Regions from separate parts of the Shinella sp. 1A1 genome, predicted to be linked through region 2. Evidence: predicted binding sites of a transcription regulator. Region 2 holds the regulator's gene; each other region holds the start of a gene.
What was found. Region 2 encodes LexA, which represses DNA repair genes until DNA is damaged. Its sites were predicted from a motif close to TGTTCNNNNTGTGTTCNG; they were not measured.
Positions count from the first base shown of each region.

Region 1: the regulator LexA is predicted to act here: its motif matches at 1,002-1,019, upstream of ACZ48C_RS00855 (DNA recombination protein RmuC).
Region 3: the regulator LexA is predicted to act here: its motif matches at 1,373-1,390, upstream of ACZ48C_RS09435 (ATP-dependent helicase).

Region 1 covers NZ_AP039671.1:168,978-171,242, forward strand. Annotated here, with positions in the region: gene ACZ48C_RS00855 (DNA recombination protein RmuC) at 1-969, opposite strand, end outside; gene def (peptide deformylase) at 1,082-1,606, shown strand; gene fmt (methionyl-tRNA formyltransferase) at 1,648-2,265, shown strand, end outside.
Region 2 covers NZ_AP039671.1:1,598,633-1,600,897, reverse strand. Annotated here, with positions in the region: gene ACZ48C_RS08090 (ComEC/Rec2 family competence protein) at 1-1,057, shown strand, start outside; gene lexA (transcriptional repressor LexA) at 1,038-1,763, opposite strand; gene ACZ48C_RS08080 (molybdopterin molybdotransferase MoeA) at 1,857-2,265, opposite strand, start outside.
Region 3 covers NZ_AP039671.1:1,890,221-1,892,485, forward strand. Annotated here, with positions in the region: gene ACZ48C_RS09430 (efflux RND transporter periplasmic adaptor subunit) at 1-1,099, opposite strand, end outside; gene ACZ48C_RS09435 (ATP-dependent helicase) at 1,432-2,265, shown strand, end outside.

The DNA.
Region 1 (2,265 bases), 1.4 Mb from region 2:
GTCCATCAGCCGCGCGACCTCGCCCTGGATGACATGCGCCTGCTCGCGCATCCGCTGGTCCTTGAGCAGCGCCTGCAGCACCTGCACGGAAAGCATCAGCAGCGAGGGCGAGACGATGACGATGCGGGCGCGGTGCGCGCGCTGCACGACGGGCTCGAAATTCTCGTGGATGCTGGCGAAGATCGATTCCGAGGGCACGAAGAGGAAGGCGGTGTCCTGCGTCTCGCCGGCAAGGAGGTATTTTTCCGAGATGTCCCGGATATGCACCTCCATGTCGCGGCGGAACTGCTGGGCGGCGATCTTCGCGGCTTCCGGCGAGCGCCCGTCCGACATGGCGTTCCATGCCTCCAGCGGGAACTTGGCGTCGACGACGAGCGGCGGCTGGCCATTCGGCATGCGGATGGTGCAATCGGGGCGAACGCCGTTGGAAAGCTGGGCCTGGAACTGGTAGGCGCCGGGCGGCATGGCGTCGGCGATGATCGTCTCCATGCGCGACTGGCCGAAGGCGCCGCGCGTCTGCTTGTTGGAGAGAATGGCCTGCAGTCCGACCACGTCCTTGGCCAGTGACTGGATGTTCGTCTGGGCATTGTCGATCACTGCCAGCCGCTCCTGCAGGCGGCGCAGGTTCTCGTGCGTCGCCCGGGTCTGCTCGGAGATCGACTGGCCGAGCCGCTGCGTCAGCCCGTCGAGCCGGCTGTTGATCGCCTGGTTCGTCTCGGCCTGCTTGCTGCCGAACACCTCCGCCATGGCGGCGACGCGCCCCTGCATCTCGGTCTGCGCCTTCATGAGCTCGGAAAAGCGTAAGTCCGCCATCGCCGCCGCCTCCCGCTGGCGCGCCTGGCTGCGGCGTGCGGAAAGGAGGCCGAAGGCCGCCAGCAGCACGGCCGCAAGCAGCACCAGGGCCGGGCCGGGGCCGCCGAGTCGGTGGAGGAAGGAGGAGACAAGCGTGTCGAAGGCGGGATCGATCATGCCACGACCATAGCACGGATTGCGGCGGAAAACAGATCATAACGTGAACAAATCGCGCAGGGCTCGGGCGAAGTCGATTGAAAGCGCAAAAAAACCGCGCTAAGGGAGGCACATGACCATCAAGCCGCTGATTATCCTTCCCGATCCGATCCTCCGCCAGGTTTCCAGGCCTATCGAAACCATCGACGGCGAGGTGAAGAAGCTCGCCGACGACATGCTGGAGACCATGTACGATGCCCCCGGCATCGGCCTTGCCGCCATCCAGATCGGCGTCGCGCGCCGCATGCTCGTGCTGGACGTCTCGAAGGACGGCGAGGACAAGACGCCGCTCGTCTTCATCAACCCGGAGATCGTCACCGCATCGGATGCGCGCTCGGTCTATGAAGAGGGTTGCCTGTCGATCCCGGATTATTATGCCGAGGTCGAGCGCCCGGCGTCGATCACCGTCCGGCACCTCGACCGCGAGGGCAAGGAGCAGGTGACGGAGGCCGAGGGCCTGCTGGCGACCTGCCTCCAGCACGAGATCGACCACCTCAACGGCGTGCTGTTCATCGACCATATTTCCAAGCTGAAGCGCGAGATGGTGATCCGCAAGTTCACCAAGGCGGCCAAGATGCGCGGCAGCAAGGCGCTCTGAGGCGGCGAGCCGCCCCGCACTCTTTTCACGGAGGCTGACCGATGGCCCTTCGCATCATCTTCATGGGCACGCCGGATTTCTCCGTCCCGACGCTGGAGGCGCTTGCCGATGCGGGCCACGAGATCGTCGCGGTCTATTCGCAGCCGCCGCGCCCGGCCGGCCGCCGCGGCCTCGAACTGGTGAAGTCGCCGGTGCACCAGGCGGCCGAGCGGCGCGGCATTCCCGTCTTCACGCCCGTCAATTTCCGCGCGGAAGAGGACCGCGAAGCCTTCCGCGCCCACGGAGCGGATGTCGCGGTGGTGGTGGCCTATGGCCTGCTGCTGCCGGAAGCGATCCTCACCGGCACGCGCCTCGGCTGCTATAACGGCCATGCCTCGCTGCTGCCGCGCTGGCGCGGAGCGGCGCCCATCCAGCGGGCGATCATGGCGGGCGACGCCGAGACCGGCATGATGGTGATGAAGATGGACAAGGGGCTCGATACCGGCCCCGTCGCGCTCACCCGCCGCGTTGCCATAGGCGAAAACATGACGGCCGGCGAGTTGCACGATGCCTTGATGCAGACGGGCGGCGCGCTGATGGCCGAGGCCATGGGCCGGCTGGAGGTCGGAGAACTGCCGCTGACCCCGCAGGCCGAGGAGGGCGTGCTCTACGCCGCCAAG
Region 2 (2,265 bases):
CTCCTCGATGATCGGCAGCCTTTCCACGCTGATCTATTCCATCGGTCATTTCCATCGCATTCCCGCCTACGGGCTGGCCGGAAACCTGCTCGCCATGCCGGTGATCAGCGCCATCGTCATGCCGTTCGGCATGATGGCGGTGCTGCTCATGCCCTTCGGGCTCGACGCCATTCCCTTCGCCATCATGGGCAAGGGCATCGACTGGATGATCGCGCTGTCGAAATGGGTGGCCGGCTGGGAAGGGGAGATCGTCATCGGCCGCATCCCGCCGCTCGCCTTCCTGCTGATCGGTGTCGGCGGCGGCCTGCTCTGCATCCTGCGCACGCGGCTGCGCCATGCCGGAACGGCGCTCGTCCTCATCGGGATCGGCGTCGCCTGCTGGCCGGAGGGACGCCAGCACCCGGAGGTGCTGGTATCGGAGGACGGCCGTCTCGTCGCCTTCCTCAGTGACGGCAAGGTGGCGGCGAACCGCACGCGCCCGCCGGGCTTCATCTACGACCAGTGGCGAAGGGCACTCCGGCTCGGCGAGCTCGTGAAGCCGGACATGCGGACGACGGCCGGCCTGACGATCGAACAGGTGAAAGAAGAACCGGCCGATACGTCACCACAAAAGCGCCCGCGCCGGAAGGCCGACCGCGGGAAGGCGGAAGCCGCCCTGATCGCGGCGCTGGAGACAGCCGAACGGAAAAACGGCTTCGTCTGCGAAAGGAAGGCTTTCTGCGCCGCCGTCTCACCGAGCGGCTGGCGGATCGTCACGCTGGAGGACACCGCTTTCCTGGGCCTTGCCTGCGACGGGGCCGACCTCGTCGTCGTGCCCTTCGCCCTCCGGCTCGATGCCTGTCGCTCCGGCGCAAGGCTCGTCACCGCGCGGCACCTGAGAAGGACCGGTGCCCTCGAAATCAGGCCGGCGACGGATTCCGTCTCCCAGGCGCTCGGCGATGCGGAGTTCACGGGAGCCGTCGAAACGCTCGACCGCCCCTGGTCCCGGCACCGCACCTACGACTGGCGCACCGACCGTTTCGAAACGGACACGCCGCTCAGTGATAGCGGCGAATAAGGCCGACCAGCTTGCCCTGGACCTTGACGCGGTCGGGGCCGAAGATGCGGGTCTCGTAGGCGGGATTGGCGGCTTCGAGCGCGATGGAGGCGCCCTTGCGGCGGAAGCGCTTCAACGTCGCCTCCTCGTCGTCGACCAGCGCCACGATGATCTCGCCCGGATTGGCGCTGGTGGTGCTGCGGATGATGACCGTGTCGCCGTCGAGGATGCCTGCCTCGATCATCGAATCGCCCTTCACCTCCAGCGCATAGTGATCGCCGCTGCCGATCATCTCGGCCGGGACGGTGACGTCATGCGTGTTGTTCTGGATGGCGGAGATCGGCACGCCGGCGGCGATGCGGCCCATGACGGGCACCGAGACGGAAGAGGCCATATCGGCTTGCGGCGCGGTGCGCTGTGGCGGGGCGGCGGCCGGCGCGGGCTGCTTGCCGCGGCTGCCCTCGATGACGGCGGGGGAAAAGCCGCGCCGGGGCTGGAGGCTCGGCGAATAGGCTTCCGGCAGCTTGATGACCTCGAGCGCGCGCGCCCGGTTCGGCAGGCGGCGGATGAAGCCGCGCTCCTCAAGCGCCGTGATGAGACGGTGGATGCCGGACTTGGAAGCAAGGTCCAGCGCATCCTTCATCTCGTCGAAGGACGGCGGAATGCCCGATTCCTTCATACGCTCATGGATGAACAGCAGGAGTTCCTGTTGTTTGCGCGTCAGCATGGCATCCCCATCGAGAATCGTGAAACAAATCCAGAACAGACACTATCTGTTCCATATGTGTTCCGCAAGGGGCCGCTGAAACAATAATGCCGCTCAGGCGGCAGGCTCGCGCAGGAGAAGGACGTCGCAGGGGGTGCCGGCGTCCGCGGCGGGCGCGTGCGGCGCACGGATCAGCAGCCCCTCGGATTCGGCGAAGATCTTCATCATCGAGGAATCCTGCTTGTCGAAGGGCGTGACGAGGAGTTCGCCGGCCGGGCCGCGGGCGATGCGGGCGCGGACATAGTCCTGCCGGTGGTCGTTCTCGCGGAGCGGCACGGCGGCGATCGCCTTGTGCAGGCGGCTCTTCGGCGGCAGGTGGGCGAGGCGGCGGACCAGCGGCTCCAGGAAGAGCAGCGAGCAGACCATGCTGGAGACGGGATTGCCGGGCAGTCCGACGAACTGGACCGGGCCGAGCCGGCCGACCATCAGCGGCTTTCCGGGCCGCATGGCGATGCGCCAGAAG
Region 3 (2,265 bases), 290 kb from region 2:
GCAGCGTCTGCACGCCTTCCGTGACGACGGCGTCGCCCTCGGCAAGCGCGGCCTTCACCAGCACCTTGTCGGGATTGCGCTGGACGATATGCACCGGCACGCGCTCGACCGTGTCGCCCTTGAGCTTCCAGATATAGGAGCCGTCGGCGCTCCACTGGATCGCCAGCGGATCGACGCTCGGATAGAAGTCGCCTTCGAAGCGCATGTTCACCTGGAAGGACATGCCGGCGCGCAGCACGTCCTCGGGATTGCTGATGCGTGCCCGCACCCGCAGTGTCCGGCTTTCCTGCTCGATGCGGTTATCGACGGCCTGGATCTTGCCGGTGAAGGTCTCCCCCGGCCGCGCGACGGCCGTCGCCGTCAGATCGCTGCCGACACGCACGCTGGTGGCAAAGCGCTCCGGCACCCAGTAGTCGACGAGGATTTCCGAGCGGTCGTCGATGCGGGCGATCGCCGAGGCGGTGGTGACGTAATCGCCGGGATTGACCGAAATGATGCCGACCACGCCGCTATAGGGCGCGGTGATGTCGCGGCGGCGGAGCGTCAGTTCCGCATTCCTGAGGGCAAGTTCCGCCGCCTTCAGCGCGGTCTCGGCATCCTGCAGGTCGGCAAGGCTGGTGGAGGAGCGCAGGTTCTGGATGCGTTTGAGCTTCTGCTCCGCGCTGTCGCGGGCGACGCGCGCCTGGTCGGCGGCGATCTTCTGCTCGTCGCTGTCGAGCCGGGCGATCACCTGCCCCTGTTCCACGCGCTCGCCGGATTCGACGAGGACTTCCGTGAGGTTGCCGGTCGAATAGGGCGTGACCGTCACGGTGCGGATCGCCTCGCCGTCGCCGATGGCGTTCAGCCGGTCGTTGACGACGGCCATGGCGACGGGCCTTGTGGCGACGAGCGTCGGCCCGCCGCCGAAACCGCGGCGTCCACCACCCTCTTTCCCGCCTTCGGCCTTGCCGTCACCGGCCGGCGCAATGGCCGCGACGAGCCCTTCGGGCAGGCCCGCGGCCTCCAGCATGCCGTTCGCTCCCGGAACGAAGCGGCCCCAAAGCAACACCCCCGCCGCGATCACGCCAAGGCCGATGAGGAGCTGTTTCCAAACCCGCATGCACACACTCTCCGATGGAAGCGAAACATCGCCTGTTGCGACGCGACATAGAGCAAGTATCCCGCTTTGGAAATGAACCGGCAATGAAAGAGTACGATCATTACGAAATTGTAAGATAGCCGGGCCGGTCTGTTACCGAAATGTAAGAAAAAGTGGAGAATTCCGCCGAGCCGGACCTCCCCTCCCTCGACGGGGACGTCGTCTCCGCCGGCGGCCCCGCAAGGGCCCGGACGGCGGCGGTTTCCACAATCTTTCGGCCCTAGTTCTTCCCCGCGGAATAAAAGCAGAACGGAAAACTGGCCTTTCGGGACCGAATCACTACATTGAGCCGCATGATCAGCGGTTACGACGACATTCCCTTCTTCGACGAGGACCCGCAGCTCGGTGGAAAGCCCGCGGCACCGGCCAAGCCGGCCGGCGGCCTCGGCATCGCCGCACGCGCCATGGCGGCCCGCGATGCCAACCGGGCGCCGGATTATCTCTCCGGCCTCAATCCCGAGCAGCGCGAGGCGGTCGAGACGCTCGACGGCCCCGTTCTGGTGCTCGCCGGCGCCGGCACCGGCAAGACGCGGGTGCTCACCACCCGCATCGCCCATATCCTCGCCACCGGCCGCGCCTTTCCCAGCCAGCTCCTCGCCGTGACCTTCACCAACAAGGCGGCGCGCGAGATGAAGGAGCGCATCGGCCTCCTCGTCGGCGGCGCGGTGGAGGGCATGCCCTGGCTCGGCACCTTCCACTCCATCGGCGTCAAGCTCCTGCGCCGCCACGCCGAACTCGTCGGCCTCAGGTCGGACTTCTCGATCCTCGACACCGACGACGTGGTGCGCCTGATCAAGCAGATCCTCCAGGCCGAGGGCATCGACGACAAGCGCTGGCCGGCCAAGCAATTCGCCGGCATGATCGACACCTGGAAGAACAAGGGCCTCGATCCGGCGCAGATTCCGGAGGGAGACGCACGCGCCTTCGCCAACGGCAAGGGCCGCGAACTCTACGTCGCCTACCAGAACCGCCTGAAGACGCTGAACGCCTGCGATTTCGGTGACCTGCTGCTGCACCCGATCCGCATGTTCCGGGCCAATCCCGACGTGCTGGCCGAATATCACCAGAAGTTCCGCTACATCCTCGTCGACGAGTACCAGGATACCAACACCGCGCAATATATGTGG